2 regions of the Arthrobacter sp. QXT-31 genome follow, and region 1 is predicted to be linked to the other one. Evidence: predicted binding sites of a transcription regulator. Region 1 holds the regulator's gene; the other holds the start of a gene.
The links. Region 1 encodes LexA, which represses DNA repair genes until DNA is damaged. Its sites were predicted from a motif close to TCGAACANNTGTTCGA; they were not measured.

Region 1 (9,040 bases):
CATCTCCGAGGTTCCCGCGATCGAGGTCATCACCACGGCCGCCGTGCACCTCATGAGTGCGTCCGCCGTCAAGCTTGGCCTGGCCGCTGAGGAGAACGCCGCAGAGCTGAAGGACCTGGATGAGGCCCGCAAGCTCATCACCGCCCTCGCCGGCCTGGTGACGGCAGCCGCCCCGGAGATCGGCTCGCAGCACGCCGGTCCGTTGCGCGATGGCCTGCGGTCCCTGCAGCTTGCCTTCCGCGAGGAGTCCATCATCCCGGATCCTCCGGGCAAGGGCCCCGGTGAGAAGTTCACCGGAGCAGTGAACTAAGGGCGCCGTGAACTAAGGATTGAATTACGACGGCGGCGGGCCGGCTCGTCGGAGCCGGTCCGCCGCCGTTGTTGCACACTGAAGCCCGCGGTCGCTTTGCATGCCGACGCCCGCGGCCGGTCAGGATGCAGTGGCGGCCCGGCGAAGCCGCTGCAGGACAAGGCCCACAACGCACAGCAGCACGCCAGCCACACCGACGGACACGAAGCCGCCCGACGGTCCGACGCCGTCAATGAAGAGTCCCGCCACCGGAGCACCCAGCGCAACACCGGCCGTCAGCGCCGACCCGTACCAGCCCATCGCCTCGCCGCGCCTGTCCTCGTCGACAAGTTCCGTCACCGTCTCGGAGGCAGCCGAAAGGACAGGCGCACAGAGGAGACCCGGCAGCACGGACAGCAGGCTCAGGGTCAGGGTATCGGTGGCGAAGCCCATGGGGATAGTCAGCGCCGCCATCGCCAGCAGCAGCAGGATCGGCGAGACGGGCCGGTGCATGGCACCGTACACGAGGCCGCCCACCACCGACGCGGCGCACCAGAAGAAGAACACCAGGCCGATTTCGCCCTGACGGCCGCCGGTCTCCAATGCGGCCACGATGCCGACGTCGGTGCCGCTGAGCACCATGCCCGCGCCGGCAGCAACGGCGAACACCGCGGCTACCGCAGCGGTGAACCAGCCGAGGCTACGGGCCACCCTGCCCCTGAGGACTCCCCGCCGCCTGGTGCCCGCAGCCGCCGGACCGAGGTCTGAAGCAGCCTCCTGCAGATGTGCGGGCGCAGCAGCCACGACGGCAACCTCGGCAGCCTCCTGCTCGTCCGCTTCGCAGGCCGCCGAACGGTCGGCACTGCGGGTGGGCGGGTTGAACCACATGAGAAAAAGCCCGGCCAGCGACGTCGAGACGCCGACGGCGGTCAGCCCCAGCGCGGAATGGCCGCTCGTGGCCACCACAGCACCGACAGCCGGCCCGAACATGAACACCATCTCGGTGGTAACTGAATCCAGCGCGAAGGCGGTCCTGCGCTGGTCGCCGTCCGCCAGGACCCCCAGGGACTGCCGCACCACGCTAAAGATGGGAAGCGTCAGGAGGCCCCCGACAAACACGAGGGGCAGCAGCCACTGGTAGGAGACGTGCGGCACGATGGACCAAATGACGGTTTCCGAAATGACCGAAGGTATCAGCGCCTTCCGCAGGCCTGCGGTATCCACGCGGCGGCCTCGCCACGGAGCACCGAGCGCAATGCCGATGGTCATCACGGCCGCCGCCGTTCCCGCAGCCGCGTAGCCCTCACCGAGGGTCAGGACGATGTGCAGAGTCAGCAGGACACCTGCCGCCGAATGGGGAATGCGGGCAATCATGCCGACGGCCAGGAGCCGGCGGATGGGCCGGACGGCCAGCAGCTCCCGGTACAGGGTGAAATTCACAGGTGGGTCCTCAGTTCCGCCGCCGGACAGCACCGGAACGGATGCCCGCCCCCGCGGCTACTGCGCGGCGCGCCTTAGCTTGACTTCGATCGAATCAACGCGCTCACCAAACAATACATTCCGGCTCCACTCCGACTGGAGTCGGGCAACAAGCTCCTGGACCGCAGCCGCATCGAGACCGTCCTCAAGGTAAAGCACCACCCGCAGTTCCGGTCCGGATCCGCCGCCGTCGATACGGCGGCCGGATGCAGTGGCGGTGCCCACTCCCCCGCCGGGAAGGACGTCGAGTCCGCGGACCGCAGGCTTGCCTTCGGCTCCCGCCCGCAGCACTGCGGCGAGCTCGGTGTCCAGGTAGGAGGGCACCCACTCCCGCTGCTGCGCGAGGGCCCAGACGCCCGGACGACGGACCACGAAGGTCACCTCGGAGCCAGGGTCCACGACCAGCAGCTCCGCCCCTTCGGAAACGGCGGACAGGGCTGCCCTCGCGGCATAGACAGCCACGGGGCGCGCCTCCGGGTGCCAGGCCGCCAGGGCTGCTGCCGACGTAAACACGGGCATCGCAAGACGGCCGTCCGGCGCCTTTAGAGTCACCAGCGCCATGTCCGCCTGTTTGTCGGCGTGCACGCCGTGCGCGCCCTCGGCTTCCTCCGCCAGCTGGGCGACGACGGGGACAAAGACGCGGGCGGTGGCGAGCGAAGCCACTACCGCGGCCTCATCGCCCTCGCCTGCAACGAGAGCAGAGACTGCGGCGAGATAACCGGCGTCGGCCGTTCCGTCGTCGTCCTCGAAGTTGTGGATCTTGGCGTCTTCGCCGGCAAGGCTGCGCCCGGCCCAGGGCTGGCCTGCGGAATCAGTGGCGCCACCCGCCCCGGCGAGGGCGGCCTCGATATGGCCGGGCAGCCGGCGTGCCTGTACGCCCGGGGCGGCAGGGGGCAGCTCCGCTGCCGGTCCGCCATCCGTCCGGTGGCTGTGGTGCTCGGCCACGGCGATGCCTTAGCGGCGTCCGGCGACGTCGAGGGCCTCGGGCAGGGTGAAGGCGCCGGCGTACAGCGCCTTGCCGACGATGGCACCTTCGACGCCGAGCGGCACCAGGGAACGCAGGACCTTCAGGTCATCAAGGCTCGAGATGCCGCCGGATGCCACCACGGGCTTGCCGGTCTTCTCCACCATCTGGCGCAGCAGCTCAACGTTCGGCCCCTGCAGCGTGCCGTCCTTGGTGACGTCGGTGACCACGTAGCGGGCGCAGCCGGCGTCTTCGAGGCGGCCCAGCACGTCCCACAGGTCACCGCCTTCCTTGGTCCAGCCACGTCCCGCGAGGGTGGTCCCGCGGACGTCCAGGCCGACGGCGATCCGGTCACCGAAGCGGTCGATGGCCCGCGCGGTCCATTCCGGGTTCTCCAGGGCGGCGGTGCCGAGGTTGACCCGGGCGACGCCCAGGTCCAGCGCCTTCTCGAGCGACTCGTCGTCGCGCAAGCCGCCGGAGAGCTCAACCTTGATGTCCAGCCGGCCCACTACTTCGCGCAGCAGGTCCGCGTTCGAGCCGCGGCCGAAGGCAGCGTCCAGATCCACCAGATGGACCCACTCCGCGCCCTGCTGCTGCCAGTTGAGTGCGGCCTCCAGCGGCGTTCCGTAGCTGGTTTCGCTGCCGGCCTCGCCCTGGACCAGGCGGACGGCCTGGCCGTTCACGACGTCGACGGCGGGCAGCAGTTCAAGTACCGGCAGCTCGTTTTGGCTGGTCATCGGGTCCTCAGTTCTTGTAGGCGCTGGTTCCCGTGGGCCCGTCTGATGCGGCGCCCACGGCGGTTTGGTTGGTTACTTGCCGGGGAGGGTCAGCAGGTAGGCGGCCAGCAGCGACATGGCTGCCAGCACGCAGAAGCCGATCTGGATCCAGAGCGGCCGGCGCTGCTGCCTGAAGGACAGCGCGCCGCCCACTAGGAGGCCGGCCAGTGCCATCAGGAGGACGGACCACATTCAGGCGTCCGCCGGCTGCCGGGAATGCGCCGCGCGAAGTCCGTCGACCCAGTTCTTCAGCAGACGCGCGCCGGCGTCTCCGGACTTTTCCGGGTGGAACTGTGTGGCGCTGAGGGGGCCGTTCTCCACGGCGGCGATGAAGGGCGCGCCGTGTTCGGACCACGTGACCAGCGGCGGGGCCATCCGGGGCTGGATGACGTCGAAATCCCAGTTCTGGACGCCGTAGGAGTGCACGAAGTAGAAGCGCTCACCTTCGACGCCGTCGAAAAGCTTCGAGCCTTCGGGGACTTTGACGGTGTTCCACCCCATGTGCGGAACCACCTCGGCCGGGAGGAGTTCCACCTTGCCGGGCCACTCCCCCATGCCTTCGGCTTCGGTTCCGTGTTCAACGCCGGCTTCGAAGAGCACCTGAAGGCCCACGCAGATGCCCAGCACCGGACGCCCGCCGGCGACACGGCGGCCGATCATGCGGATGCCGTCCACGGCCTTGAGTTCGCGCATGACCGTTTCGAAGGCGCCGACGCCGGGCACGACCAGGCCGTCGGCGTTCAGTACGTCCTCGGGCTTGGAGCTCAGGATGACTTCCGCGCCGGCGCGCTCCAGGGCACGCACGGCCGACCGGACGTTGCCGGAGCCGTAGTCCAGGACGGTCACGGTGGGCTTGCCCTCCGGCGAGGCCGGTTTCAGGGTGGCGGAAGGATCGAGGATCGCGCCCTCGTGCAGTACTTTTCCGGTCACAGTGCCCCCTTGGTGGACGGGATGCCCTCGACGCGGGGATCCGGCTCGACTGCGGCGCGGAGCGCCCGGGCGAAGGCCTTGAACTGGGCTTCGACGATGTGGTGCGGATCGCGGCCGGCGATGACGTTCATATGCAGGCAGATGCCGGCGTGCAGCGTGATTGCCTCGAACACGTGCCGGGTCAGCGATCCCGTGAAGTGCCCGCCGATCAGGTGGTATTCCTGCCCGGCGGGCTCGCCGCCGTGCACCAGGTAGGGCCGGCCGGAGACGTCGACCACGGCGTGTGCCAGGGCTTCATCCAAGGGCACGGTGGCCTCACCGAAGCGGCGGATGCCCGCCTTATTGCCCAGGGCGGTGCGCAGGACCTCGCCGAAGGTGATGGCCACGTCCTCGACGGTGTGGTGCACGTCAACGTGGGTGTCGCCGGTGGCCTTGACGGTCATGTCGATCAGTGAGTGCTTGCACAGCGCGGTCAGCATGTGGTCATAGAAGGGGACCGAGGTGCTGATGTCCGACACTCCGGTGCCGTCGAGGTTGATCTCCACCAGCACGGAGGATTCGCTGGTCTCGCGCTCCATGCGGGCAGTCCGGGCCTCGGCAGCCTTGATTCCGGTGTCGCTCATGGTGATAGATGTCCTTTGACGAGGATGGGGGCGGACCAGTCATGGTCCATATTCAAGTTTAGGCCGGAAGTGCGGCCTGCCTGGCCAGGATGCTTTCCAGCGCCTCCAGGAAGGCTGTGGTTTCCGTCTCAGTGCCGGCGGTGACCCGCAGGTGGCCGGCGATGCCGACGTCCCGGACGAGCACCCCGGCATCCAGCAGCTCCTGCCAGACCTCATGGGGCTTTTCCAGACCGCCGAAGAAGACGTAGTTGGAATCGGATGCCGCCGGCCGCAGCCCCATCCGCGTCAGCTCGGCGACAATCCGGTCGCGCTGGCGCTTGATGTCCTGCACATCCGCCATGAGCGCCTCCCGGTGCTGCAGCGCCGCGAGGGCGGTTGCCTGCGTGACGGCCGAGAGGTGATATGGCAGGCGCACCAGCCGGAGGGCGTCGGTCACCTCCGGCGCCGCGGCCATGTAGCCGAGGCGGGCACCGGCCAGGGCGAACGCCTTGCTCATGGTCCGGGAAACGATGAGCCGCTCCCGGCCCGGCAGCAGCGTCAGGGCGCTGGGCGTGCCGTCGTGCGCAAACTCGTGGTAGGCCTCGTCCACGACCACGACAGCCTGGCTTTCCTCACCTGCCTCGTAAACGGCTTCGACCACATCCAGGCCCAGGCCGGTACCGGTCGGGTTGTTGGGTGAACACAGGAAGACGATGTTGGGCTGGAGTTCGCGCACCTGGCTGGCGGCGGACTCGGCGCTGAGGCCGTAGTCATCGGCGCGCTTGCCGGCGATGTACGCGGTGTCCGTGCCGCTGGCGAGGAGCGGGTACATGGAGTACGTCGGGGGAAAGCTCAGCAGCGTGCGGCCGGGGCCGCCGAAGGCCTGAAGGATCTGCTGGAGGACCTCGTTGGAGCCGTTGGCTGCCCAGAGGTTGTCCGGGCTGAGTCCGTGGCCCAGGTACTCCGCCAAGGCTTCCCGAAGTTCCGTGAATTCGCGGTCGGGGTAGCGGTTGAGCCCGGCGGCGGCCTCGCTCACCGCCGCGGTGATGGCCGCCCGCACGTCGGCGGGCACGCCATGGGTGTTCTCGTTGACGTTGAGCAGGATCGGCACATCCAGCTGCGGGGCGCCGTAAGGGCTCAGCCCCTTCAGGTTGGTCCGCAGGGGCAGTCGGTTCAGTCGCTCAAGCTGGTCAGTCACCAAGACAGTTTAAGGAACCCGGAGGGCTGGCCGGAAACTGTGACGGCTGAGGCACCCCTGCCCCACTTCTGGCCGCCTTATTTCCGGGGCACGAACAGCTGCTGGCCTGGCATGACCTTGCCTGCCTGGAGATCGTTGAGCCGGACGATGTCCGCGATGACATCCCGGGGATCACGGTCCGGATCCACCTTTCCGGCGATGGCCCAGAGGGACTCACCGGGCTGCACCGTGACCGAAACCGCCGGGGTGACGGTCAGCCCGCTGGCATTGTCCGCCGCCTTGGCCGGGGAGTTCAGGAGCCCTGCCAGGGAAAGAATGAGGGCGGCGAGCAGGACAAGCGGCAGGCCGATCAGGACAATGCGGCCGCGGCGCGTGAGCCGCAGGCGCGGCGGCTTGCCCGGGCGGGATGCGGCACCGGACTTGGCCGGGACGGCGTGCTTACCACTGTCCCGGGAATCTGCGAACCGGGCTGCTGGTAAAACGGCGCTCGGTGAAACGGCGCGCGGTGAAGCTGCGTGCGTTGAACCGGCGTGCGGTGAAGCGACGTGTGTTGAAGCTGACATGGCGTGAGCCCTCCTGGACCAAGTTGTACTGCCTCGCGGTTGTACTGCCTCGCGTTCGAACAAACAGTTCGAACACCGGGCCGACAAGCGAGCCTAACTAGAACACATGTTCGAACTTTGCTTTTCCTAGTTTTAGCACCTATCAACGAATTAAGTCGAGACTCGCTAGAACAAATGTTTGAAAAAGCTGTATGGCTGGCCTACGTTGGAAATCACAGAACAACCACATCTGCAGTTGATCAGCAGGGTCTGACATTTTTCAGGCCGGAAGTTCCCGGCCACTGCAGCTACCGCGGCCGGGAGGAACGGAAAGGCGTTGGCGAACATGGCAGCACAGGCCTCTGACGGCAAGGCTCCCCAGCGCAGCCCGCGGTCTCAGCGGACCCCTAAGGGACTCACAGTCCGGCAGAAAAAGATTCTGGAAACCATCCAGCGGTCAGTGAACGAGAACGGCTACCCGCCGTCGATGCGTGAAATCGGCGACACCGTCGGCCTTGCGAGCCTGTCCAGCGTCACCCACCAGCTCTCCCAGCTGGAGAAGCTCGGCTACCTGCGGCGTGACCCCAAACGGCCCCGCGCCATGGAAGTCCTGATGCCGCTGACCCTGGATGCGGGGGCAGCAAAGCCCGGCGGCGCGGACAAGGCCTCCGCCCTGAGTCCGGCAGGCACAGCCGCAGGCGCAACGGTGACAGAACTGCCCAGCGCCATGGACACGGCCATGGTGCCGTTGGTCGGCCGGATCGCCGCCGGCGGTCCCATCCTCGCGGACCAGATGGTGGAGGACCTGATGCCGCTGCCCCGCCAGCTGGTGGGACACGGCGAACTGTTCATGCTCAGGGTCGCGGGCGATTCCATGGTGGACGCCGCCATCTGCGACGGGGACTGGGTTGTGGTCCGCAGGCAAAGCGACGCCGTCAACGGTGACATCGTCGCCGCGCTGCTCGACGATGAAGCCACGGTCAAGACCTTCCGGCAGCGCGACGGCCACACCTGGCTGCTCCCGCAGAACACCCAGTACGAGCCCATCCTGGGCGACCACGCTGTGGTCATGGGCAAGGTGGTTTCCGTACTCCGCTCGCTGTAGCACCGGTCGCAGTAGCCCACGTAAGCTGCGGCAAGAACTCCATTGGCCCCGGGCAGCATCAGCAGCCCGGGGCTTCGCTATGCCTGCGCGCCGGCCAGCCGTTCCAGTGCGGCGACTGCGGTCTTCCGGTCCGTCGTGGGCCAGAACGGCGGCAGCGCGGCGCGCAGGAATCCGCCATAGCGTTCCGTGGACAGCCGGGAATCCAGCACCGCAACCACCCCCTTGTCATTCGTGGACCGGATGAGCCGTCCCGCCCCCTGGGCAAGCCTGATGGCCGCGTGCGTGGCCGATACCGACATAAAGCCGTTGCCGCCGGCCTGGGCGACGGCCCGGGACCGCGCGGTCATCAGCGGATCGTCCGGCCGCGGGAAGGGAATCCTGTCGATCACCACCAGGCGGCACGATCCGCCCGGCACGTCGACGCCCTGCCACAGTGACATCGTGCCGAACAGGCAGGTGTCCGGTTCGTCGGCGAACTGCTTCACCAGCGCCGTCATGGTGGATTCGCCCTGGCAGAGAATGCTCACATCCAGCCGCATGCGCAGGGCATCTGCCGCTTCCTCCGCGGCGCGCCGGGAGGAGAACAGACAGAGTGCTCCCCCGCCGGACGCGCGAATCAGTGACTCGAGCTCGTCGAGCGCCTCTGGCGACGTGCCGCGGCCGGGCTTCGGCAGGTGGCCTGCCACGTACAGGATGCCCTGCCGGGGATAGTCGAAGGGCGAACCCACGTCGACGCCGGTCCAGCTGGGCGCGCCGTCGCCCACCAGGCCCAGGCCGCCTGCGGCGGGTTCGAAGGCGGAGCCGATGGCGAGCGTGGCCGATGTGAGCACGACAGTATGCCCGGCGAACAGGCCTTCCCGGAGCCGGCCGGCCACGCTCAGCGGCGCGATATTGATCAGTGCCGGGGCGGTCTCGTTGGGCGCCGAGTATCCCTGCTGGGGGTCAAACGTGCTGTTCCGTGAGAACCAGACCACCTCGCGGTTTTCCCGCGCGGCGATGAGCCGTTCACACAGCTCCAAAATCACCAGCAGGCGGGACCGCGCAAGCTGCCGCCCGCCGTCGGCCGTTGTGTTGCTGTCCCCCTTGGAATCAGACAGCGCCGCACGGCAGGCCTCACGAAGCTGGTCCACACAGTCCAGCTGTTCATCGTTCAGG
Region 2 (9,040 bases), 1.2 Mb from region 1:
GATGAGGAAGCCGGGGAAGGACGCCAGCAGGAACTTCAGCAGCGGGGCATAGATCCGCACCGAGTCCGCGAGCGGCCGGAAGTGGGATCCGGAGTTGCGATCCAGATAGATGGTGGCGATGCCCACGCCGGCGATCCTGTATCCGGCAGCCTTGGCCTCGAGCAGAAGGTTCAGTTCGTATTCGTAGCGCTCGCCGTCCACGGTCAGGAGCCAGGGCAGCATGGCGGCCGGGTAGCCGCGCAGCCCCGTTTGGGTGTCGGTGATGCGCTCGCCGGTGGCCAGCCGGAACAGCAGCCTGGTGGCGGCGTTGCCGATGCGGCTGCGTGCGGGAACGTCGCCCGCGAACGTGCGCGCTCCGAGCATCATGCAGGCTGGGTCCTTGCCGGCGCGCTCCGCCACACGGAGTATGTCCACGACGCTGTGCTGGCCGTCGCTGTCGGCGCACACCACGTCCCGCCCGGGGAAGCGGTCCAGGATGAAGCCGAAGCCCGTTTTCAGGGCGGAGCCCTTTCCCTGGTTTGCCGGATGGCTGATGACGTGCGCACCCGCCCGGCGGGCGCCGTCGAAAATCTGCCGGTAAGCCGGACCACTGCCGTCATCCACGACGACGACGCTGAGGGAGGGGTCGGCTGCCCGGATCGCGCCGAGCACTTCAAGGAGCTGGGCGTCCGGTTCATAGGCGGGGATCAGGATGATCATGGCGGGACCTCACTCGCCGATGTAGAGGATGTCCGAGGTGCCGCGCTCGCGGTTGGCGCCAAGCGGGTTGTTGACCAGGGAGCCGTTGAAATACATGGTGGAGGAGCCGCCGCCGTCGAGGTTGTACGCCGTCTGGGCGCCGCGATCCTTCATGATCTGCGCCAAGCCCTTCATCGTCACGCCCGCGCTGTATCCCGGGCTGCGGCCGTCGACCACCACGAAGACCAGGTGGTTGGTGCCGATGAGCCCCACGGCGGTCCGCGGCTGCTCGCCCTGGATGGAGTGGTTGCCGAAGTTGGTGTCCACCTCGACGTCCTCGATGCCGTCCACGATCCGGCTGTCCTGGACAATTGCCGGCCCGAAAGAGAGGGTGTTCCAGACGCCGTCGGAGACCAGCTGTTCTGCGGTTGCGGACGTTTCGTCGTAGACCTTCACGGTTCCGTCCCGATAGAACGCCAGCCCCTGGCGGGCGCCCTCGTCCCGGTAGACAACGCCGTTGCGGATGACGATGCCCGTGTCCCGGAACCCGTAGTAGTCGCCGGGCGAAGATGGCGTTGTGGGCGGCAGCTATTTCCGAGGTGGTCTGGGTGATGTTCTCGCCGAAGCTGTCGTTGGCAAAGGCGGACTTGAGCGTCGTCGCGTCGTCAAGCACGACGTCGGCAACGTAGTAGGTGACGGTGCTGTCACCGCTGCCGGTGGTCACCGTGGAGATCCTGATATTCGTTCCGTCGTCCGCATAGGAGGTGTCCGTGACGGAGGCCGTGGAGTCCGCCGCCGTGGTGCCGGAGGACACGCCCTGCGCTGCCTCGTAGGCCGACACGTCGGCGATTTCGACGTGCTGGACCACGAACCTGTCCAGTGCCCATGCGGTGGCCCCGCCCGCGGACAGTGTCAGCGCCAGGGCTCCGGCGAGGATGGCGCGGCGCGTCGGCCTGGCCTTCCTGCGCTCGCTGTGGTGAATGTCTTCGGAGGGGCAGTTCTGCTGTGAGGTCATGCATCATTTGTATGAACCGCACTTATGCCGGCCGTGAGCCGGGCATTTGAGGAAGCTGTGAAGCGATAGGGTAATCCGGGATTACCCATCACGTTTTGAAGGAGTCAACGTTGACTGCTGAACTCCCGGAACTGGCTGCCGGCGACTTCTATTATCAGGACCTCGGCGGCGGCCGCTTCCGCTCCACCATCCACGCCCAGGGGGCCTGGAACGCGCATGAACAGCACATGGCCCCGGCATCCGGGCTCATGGCGGACCGGCTGGACCGGCACGAACCCCGGGACGACATGCGGATGGCCCGGCTCAGCTACGAAATCCTGGGCCTGATCCCCGGCGGCGAATTTGAAATCGTTACCACGACACTGCGCCCGGGACGGACCATCGAGCTGCTGCAGGCCGAACTGGTGGCTGCCGGCCGGGTGGCCATCAGGGCGACTGCCTGGCGGATGATCACCAGCGATACGTCCGCTGTTGCCGCCGTCGAGGACGGGCCCATTCCTTTGCCGGAAGACTGCAAACCCTATGACGGTGCGAGTGTGTGGCCGGGAGGCTATATCCGCTCCCTGGAGATGCGGGTGGCGGACGGTCACCGGCCCGGTGCCGGGAAGGTATGGCTCCGCACGGACCATCCGCTGACGGACGGAAACGACAGCTCGGACATGGCCCGGCTGCTGGGACTTGTGGACACCGCCAACGGCATTGCCGCGCGGGTGCCCCCGGGCAAGGACAGCTACGCCTTCCCGAACCTGGACCTCCAGATCCACATGTACCGGCAGCCGCAGGGCGAATGGCTGGGACTGGACAATGCCGTCTCCTTTGGTGCCGACGGCATCGGGCTCACCTCGACGGTGCTTCATGACCTGTCCGGCCCCTTCGGCCGGGCGGAACAGATCCTCACGCTGCGGCAGACTGGCCCGGCAATGTAATCAAACAGAAGGCTGCGGCGTACCCTAGATGGGGCCTGCCGGCCAGCAATCCACCGATGCAACACGACCATAAGGGAGCTAGCAAAATGCAGCAGGCCGGGGCTGATTCACGGACTCTGACCCTCGTCCGGCAGGAGCAGTCCCTCGGCGCCGTCCGGGACCTTGATTTCGGGATCGAACTCCTCGGCATGGCCAGGGCGGGGGACATCGGACCCACTCTTCGGCTGTACCGGCCCGCACCCACCGTCGCCTTCGGCCAGCGCGACACCCGCCTGCCCGGCTTCGGTGCCGCCGCCCAGGCGTGCCGCGAACTGGGATTCGAGCCGCTGATCCGCAAGGCGGGAGGCCGCGCTGCCGCCTACCACGAAGGCACCCTCATCATCGACCATGTGGAGCCGCACAGCGACGCCATCGCCGGCGCCAAGGGCCGTTTCGCGTTTTTCGGGGAGATGCTGGCGGAGGCCCTGCAAAGCGTGGGGGTGCATGCCGCCGTCGGGGAGATCCCGGGGGAGTACTGCCCGGGTGAATACAGCGTGCACGGCTTCGCGCCGGCTGCCCCCGCCCACAGGATCAAGCTGGTTGGGACAGCCCAGCGTGTGGTGTCCGGCGCCTGGCTGTTCAGCTCCGTCGTCGTGGTGGAAAACTCGGCACCCATCCGCGAGGTGCTCACGGCCAGTTACGCGGCCCTGGGCCTGGACTGGGATCCGGCAACCGCCGGTGCGGTCAATGACCTGGTGCCCGGTGTCGACGTGCAGGCCGTCGAGGACGCCGTGATCCGCACCTACGCGGATTACGCCACCATGGGGCACGCGGACTTCAGCAGCCTTCGCGCCTAGCGGTGGCACCCTCCGCCGGCGGTCTGTCCGATGAAACCGATCCGTTCTTAAGTGTCTATTCAGTGGTCGCGGGAATCTGGCAGATCATCAGGGCATTCCCGTCCGGATCCCGGAAGTTGAACCATTGGTCATCCTTGACGTCCGTGAGCTCCACGCCCCTGGTTTTCATGAACGCGTGGGCGGCATGGATGTCGGCGGTGTTGAAGTGGAACGCGGGAACCTGGAAGACGGCGCCGGGGGAGTAGATCCCGCTGTCCAGGACGAGACCCGCCCCCTCCATGGGGAGTATGTAGAGATGGTCCAGCAGGACCTTGTCATCGGCAGGCACGCCCAATATGCCGCAGTACCAGTCGCGGGCTTCCTCTATATCGCTGACGGGGACAAAGACGGTGCCGATCTGCGGGGAAACTGGATTCACAGCAATCCTTTTGGAACGCGGGAAGAGCTTCGGCCGGTGACGCGCTGGACTGGCCGTCGCCAGGGGCGGGGCGGCCCCGGATTTTTCGTACCCAGGCCTGTCGCTTTCAAACGCGGAGAAGAGGACGATTAAGGAACAGCCGCTGAAAAGGAGGTCGGTGATGTGCTATTCATCGCGGGCGGATTTTGGCTGGGACACCCGACAGGATGCCGCCCGGAAGCCTGAGGCGCACCGTGAGCCGGCGCCGCCGGAAGCCGCGCCGGGGAAGCCGGCGCCGGTGGACCATCCGGAAACCCGGACCCATCCGGACGACACCAGGCTGTGGGCGTTCCTGGCCCGCCGCAAGGAGCCCCGCCGTTCGGAAGTGCACACCCGCACACAGGACCGGATCGGCGAAAAAGTCTGACCCGCCGGTGGCGTGTGCAACGGCAGATGGAAACAGTAAAGGCACCGGTCAAACCGGTGCCTTTACTGATGCCTGCGGGCGGGCCCTACGCGGCGAGCCGGCTCTTGACCTCGGCTGCGGACGGGTTCGTGGCAGCGGTGCCGTCCGGGAAAAGGACGGTGGGGACGGTGCGGTTGCCGCCGTTGATCTGCTCCACGAGTTCGGCCGTGCCCTCCACCTCTTCGATGTTGATCTCGGTGGAGCCGATGCCCTGCGCGTCCAGCTGCTTCTTCAGCCGGTTGCAGTAGCCGCACCAGGTGGTCGAGAACATGGTGATGGTGCCGTCTTCGGGGGTAAAGTCCACGGGCTCTCCTCAGTTTTGATGTGGTCCTGTCGGTTTCCTTCTCCTCAACCGTAACCCGGGCGCCGGTATTCCCCCGTCTCTGTTGCGATGGCATGCTGGTGCCATGTGTGGACGTTACGTCATGGCCCGGGCAGTGGGGGATCTGCTGGCCGAATTCGATGCCGAACTTGAGAACGAAACCGAAATCCCGCCCTCGTGGAACGTGGCGCCGACGGACGGCGCTCCCATCGTGCTGGAACGGCTCATCGACGGCGCCACTGTCCGCCAGTTGCATGTCGCGCGCTGGGGGCTGGTGCCGTCCTGGGCGAAAAGCCCCGGAATCGGCGCGAAGATGATCAATGCCAGGAGCGAGTCCGTCCTGGAGAAGCCGGCGTTCCGCAAGGCCGTGCAGTCGAGGCGCTGCGCAGTCCCGGCCGACGGCTACTACGAGTGGAAGCAGGGCGAGGGGCGCAGCAAGCAGCCGTACTACGTCCACCCCCGGGACGACTCCGCCATGGCATTCGCCGGCCTGTATGAGTGGTGGAAGGACCCGTCCGTGCCGCCGGGTGAACCGGGCCAGTGGATGCTCTCGATGTCCATCATGACGGCGGACTCGCCGCCGGCGGGAACCGAGGGCACTGTGTTTGCCGAGCTGACCGCGCTGCACGACCGCGTCCCTCTGCCCATGAGCCGGGACACCTTGGCTGCGTGGCTTGATCCGCAGGTTGATGACGCTGCCGGCCTGGTGGACCTGGTCCGGTCCGGCGTGAAGGACGTTGCCGCCGGCTGGCGGGTGGATTCCGTGGGCAAAGCGGTGGGAAACGTCCGCAACAACTCCCCGGACCTTATTGAACCCGTGGAGGCTCTCTTCTAGGGCTGCCCGCAGTCAGACGGTGACCTGGCCGCCGTCGTCCACTGCCCAGGTGGGGTTGAACGCGATCTCCCAGCGGAAGCCGTCCGGATCAGCGAAGTATCCGGTGTACCCGCCCCAGGGCTGGGTCTTGGGAGGTGCCACCACGGCGGCGCCGGCAGACTCTGCCTGTGCCATCACCTGGTCCACCTGCTCGGAGCTGCCGACGTTGTGGCTGAGCGTAATGCAGGGTACTGCCGCAGGCGCGTCGACGGCGGCCTCGGCCTGCATCTGCCCGGCATCCCACAGGGACAGAATCAGGCCGTGGTTGGCCTGGATGAACACCACCTCGCCGGGGACCTCGCGGTGGACCGGCCAGCCCAGCCCGTCCACGTAGAAGCGCCGGGAGGCGGCCACGCTGCGCACTCCCAATGAAATAAAATCGACTCTGGGCTGCATGGTTCGATACTGTCATGAACATGCCCACAAATCACGGAGACGAGAAAACCGCCCAGGCTGACCGGGAACAGCTCGCCGCCGTGCGGGTCGCGGTGGATGAGGTGGACGAACAGATCGTCACGCTGATCGCCCGCCGTGAGCGCCTGATCCGCATCGCGGGAACACTGAAGGGTGACGACGCCGAAGTGCGGGCCCCGGGGCGCGTGGAGCGGGTTATTGAGCACGTGCGCTCAGCCGCGGAGAAAAAAGAAATCGACCCGGACATCGTGGAAACCACGTACCGGGCCATGATCTCGAAGTTCATCGAGCTTGAGATGAAAATCCACAACGACAACAGCTGAGCTGCTGCTTCTGCCAGCCGGCAGGTTCAGTCCGCTGACGGGCACGCCGGGGCGCGGTAGCGGCAGGTCCGGGCTGGTTCCGGTGCCGCACGCGAAGGCGTTGGCCCTCTAGAGCTTCTCCTCGACAGGAACGCCGGACTGGAATTCCCGCCCGTCGGCCTCGCTGAACGCGGACATGAGGTGACTTTTTTCGAGTCCCAGGACCGTGCTCATCGGGAAGTTGCCCGTGATGGTGCTGCCCGAGTGCTCGACGCTGCTCAGATCGAAGTTCTCCTCCGTGCCGTCATGGCTGAAGGAGTAGATCGAGACGGCCTCGCCGTTCATGAACTCGATTCCCAGCCTCCGTTGATGCGAATAATCCGGAGTGGCAGCCACGAGCCCCACAACAAAGGCTCCCGATGCTGGAATGCTGCCGTCGATATCAAACTTGGCCACCAATGTGCTTTCTTTGGCGGCGATGCTTACCTGCTTCAGGAGCGCGTCATTGGAACTCATGGGACCATCCTGCCCTGTGAGCCGCCGTCCGTCCACACCCATCTAGGTTTTGTCCGTGGCCCGGCGTAGACTGGAACCATTCGAATACATATTCGAATCTGTGAAAAAATACCGTGTATTTTCTGCAGGGCGAGATTGGTTTCCGGAGGTACCCATGGGCATGTTCAGCGAGTCTGTCGACGTCGTCTGCGCACCTACCGGGGAGCCTGCGGAGCTGCGGTGGGGCGGCAGGGATTACCGGGTCTGTGCTGAGCCGGTGCGCTGGTACGAACGCCGCCAGTGGTGGGCAGAAGAACGCCGTGCCCCGCTGGGAAGCGGCCCCGGCCTTGTGGACCATGAGATCTGGCGGGTGCAGGTTCTGCCCGGCGGCAAAAACCACCAGCCGGAAACCCCGGCAGCAGAACCACAGGAACCCCTGACCCTCGACCTGGTCCGGCATGCCGGCAGCGGACGCTGGCGGCTGCTCCGGATCCACGATGCCCTCCGGCCCAAAGACGCACTCCGACCCAAATCAGCATGAGCTTTACTCACCTTCACGTTTCCACCGCCTTCAGCGCCCACTACGGTGTTTCCTGGCCCGAGGAACTCGCCCAGGCGGCAGCTGCCCAGGGAGCCACAGCCCTTGGCTGCACTGACAGGGACGGCCTGTACGGCACCGTCAAGCACCTCAAGGCGTGCATGGCCGCCGGGATTGACCCGGTGGTCGGCGTCGATCTGTCAGTGTTCGACGACGAGGCGGACCATGAGGCAGGGTTGCCCGGCCAGCAGACATCAGGAGCCCGGTCATCCAAAGCCCGGTTTACCGCAGCCCGGGTCACTGGGCGGGTTGTGGTCCTGGCCCACGGGCACAACAACGGTGCGGGATACAAAGCGCTCTGCCGGCTGATCTCCGACGCTCATGCCCGCACATCCGGCAAGGCCGGGGGAACAGTGCCCGTTGCCGTCACCAGAGCGGAACTCGCCTCGCGCGTCCTGGACCCGGAAACCCTGAAGCCGGTGCTCACCGTCCTGCTGGGGCCGGATTCCGACGTCGGCCTCGCGCTGGGCGGGCGCCGTTACCTTCGCCCCCGCACCCTTTTCAAGAGCTGGCTGGACGCCATGCCGGCCGGAAGCATCGCCGCTGAGATCGTCACGCACCTCAGCCCCCCGGGTGAGCCGTTGAGCACGGCCCATGCTGTCCGCATGCTCAAGCTGGCGCAGGAGTACCGCGTACCGGCCGTGCTCACCAATGCGGTCCGTTACTGCGAGGAGGACGGGGCGGCCACCGCCGACGTCCTGGATTCTGCCCGCACGCTCAAGTCGCTTCCCGAACTCTCCGATGCTCCGCTGCTCCAGCCCAACGGGCAGGGATGGCTGAAATCGCCGGACCAAATGGTGGAGCTGGGCAAGGAAGTCATCCACGCCGCCGGATACGGAACCGCGGATCTCCATGTTCTGCTTGCGCAGACTGAGGCGCTCGCGGACCGGTGCCGCATGGATCCCGTGTCTGACATGGGCTGGAAGCAGCCGGTGGTGCCCGAGGCGGCAGTCATCGGTATTGAGGGGGATCCGCTGGCGGAACTCACCCAGCGCTGCGAAGCCGGAATTGCGCGGCGGTTCCCCGGCATCTCCGGTCAGGCGGAAGCCGACATGCGCGCCCGGCTCCGGCATGAGCTGAAGATCATTGCCCGGCTCGGTTTTGCCTCCTACTTCCTCACCGTCGCCGAGGTTTCCCGCATGATCCTGGACATGGGAGTAAGGGCGGCAGCGCGGGGATCGGGGGCTTCCAGCCTGGTCAATTACCTGATTGACATCAGCCAGGTGAACCCGCTCCAGCATGACCTGATCTTCGAACGGTTCCTCTCCGGCGACCGGTCCACGTTGCCGGACATCGACATCGACGTCGAAAGCGCGGAACGGCACAACGTCTACCGGAAGATCTTTGACCGGTTCGGCGCCCAGCGCGTCACGCTGATGAGCATGCAGAACGGGTACCGCGCCCGCGGTGCGGTGCGGGACGCCGGCCTGGCCTTGGGCATGGACGACGGCGATGTCGGGGAGATCGCCAAGCAGCTGTGGCGCTTTTCCGCCCGGAAATTCCGGGAAGCGCTGGAGGAGAAACCTGAACTCCGAGAATTCGCCGGGAGGGTGGAGCAGCGGAACTTTTCCGAGAACCAGCAGCTTGACCTGCTGGTGGATCTCACCGAACGGCTGGACCGGCTTCCGCGCCACATCTCCATGCATCCCTGCGGTGTGATCCTCGGTGATGCCACCCTGCTGGACCGGACCCCCGTCCAGCCCAGCGGCCTTGGCCT

Region 2: BWQ92_RS20275 (DUF6504 family protein) is a predicted target of LexA. The motif match lies at 6,827-6,842, and genes of this name have one in related genera.

Annotation. Positions count from the first base shown of each region.
Region 1 is NZ_CP019304.1:560,949-569,988, forward strand. It holds gene BWQ92_RS02630 (DUF1844 domain-containing protein) at 1-310, shown strand, start outside; gene BWQ92_RS02635 (MFS transporter) at 431-1,729, opposite strand; gene BWQ92_RS02640 (SseB family protein) at 1,787-2,665, opposite strand; gene priA (bifunctional 1-(5-phosphoribosyl)-5-((5-phosphoribosylamino)methylideneamino)imidazole-4-carboxamide isomerase/phosphoribosylanthranilate isomerase PriA) at 2,723-3,469, opposite strand; gene BWQ92_RS23805 (hypothetical protein) at 3,542-3,700, opposite strand; gene hisH (imidazole glycerol phosphate synthase subunit HisH) at 3,701-4,438, opposite strand; gene hisB (imidazoleglycerol-phosphate dehydratase HisB) at 4,435-5,061, opposite strand; gene BWQ92_RS02660 (histidinol-phosphate transaminase) at 5,120-6,238, opposite strand; gene BWQ92_RS02665 (LysM peptidoglycan-binding domain-containing protein) at 6,316-6,621, opposite strand; gene lexA (transcriptional repressor LexA) at 7,127-7,885, shown strand; gene BWQ92_RS02675 (ATP-dependent DNA helicase) at 7,963-9,040, opposite strand, start outside.
Region 2 is NZ_CP019304.1:4,423,712-4,432,751, forward strand. It holds gene BWQ92_RS20220 (GtrA family protein) at 1-699, opposite strand, end outside; partial or broken gene BWQ92_RS20225 (phosphodiester glycosidase family protein) at 709-1,693, opposite strand; gene BWQ92_RS20230 (thioesterase family protein) at 1,804-2,619, shown strand; gene BWQ92_RS20235 (lipoate--protein ligase family protein) at 2,706-3,455, shown strand; gene BWQ92_RS20240 (VOC family protein) at 3,511-3,873, opposite strand; gene BWQ92_RS20245 (hypothetical protein) at 4,034-4,279, shown strand; gene BWQ92_RS20250 (mycoredoxin) at 4,365-4,622, opposite strand; gene BWQ92_RS20255 (SOS response-associated peptidase) at 4,726-5,475, shown strand; gene BWQ92_RS20260 (VOC family protein) at 5,488-5,910, opposite strand; gene BWQ92_RS20265 (chorismate mutase) at 5,925-6,251, shown strand; gene BWQ92_RS20270 (hypothetical protein) at 6,360-6,746, opposite strand; gene BWQ92_RS20275 (DUF6504 family protein) at 6,901-7,266, shown strand; gene BWQ92_RS20280 (DNA polymerase III subunit alpha) at 7,263-9,040, shown strand, end outside.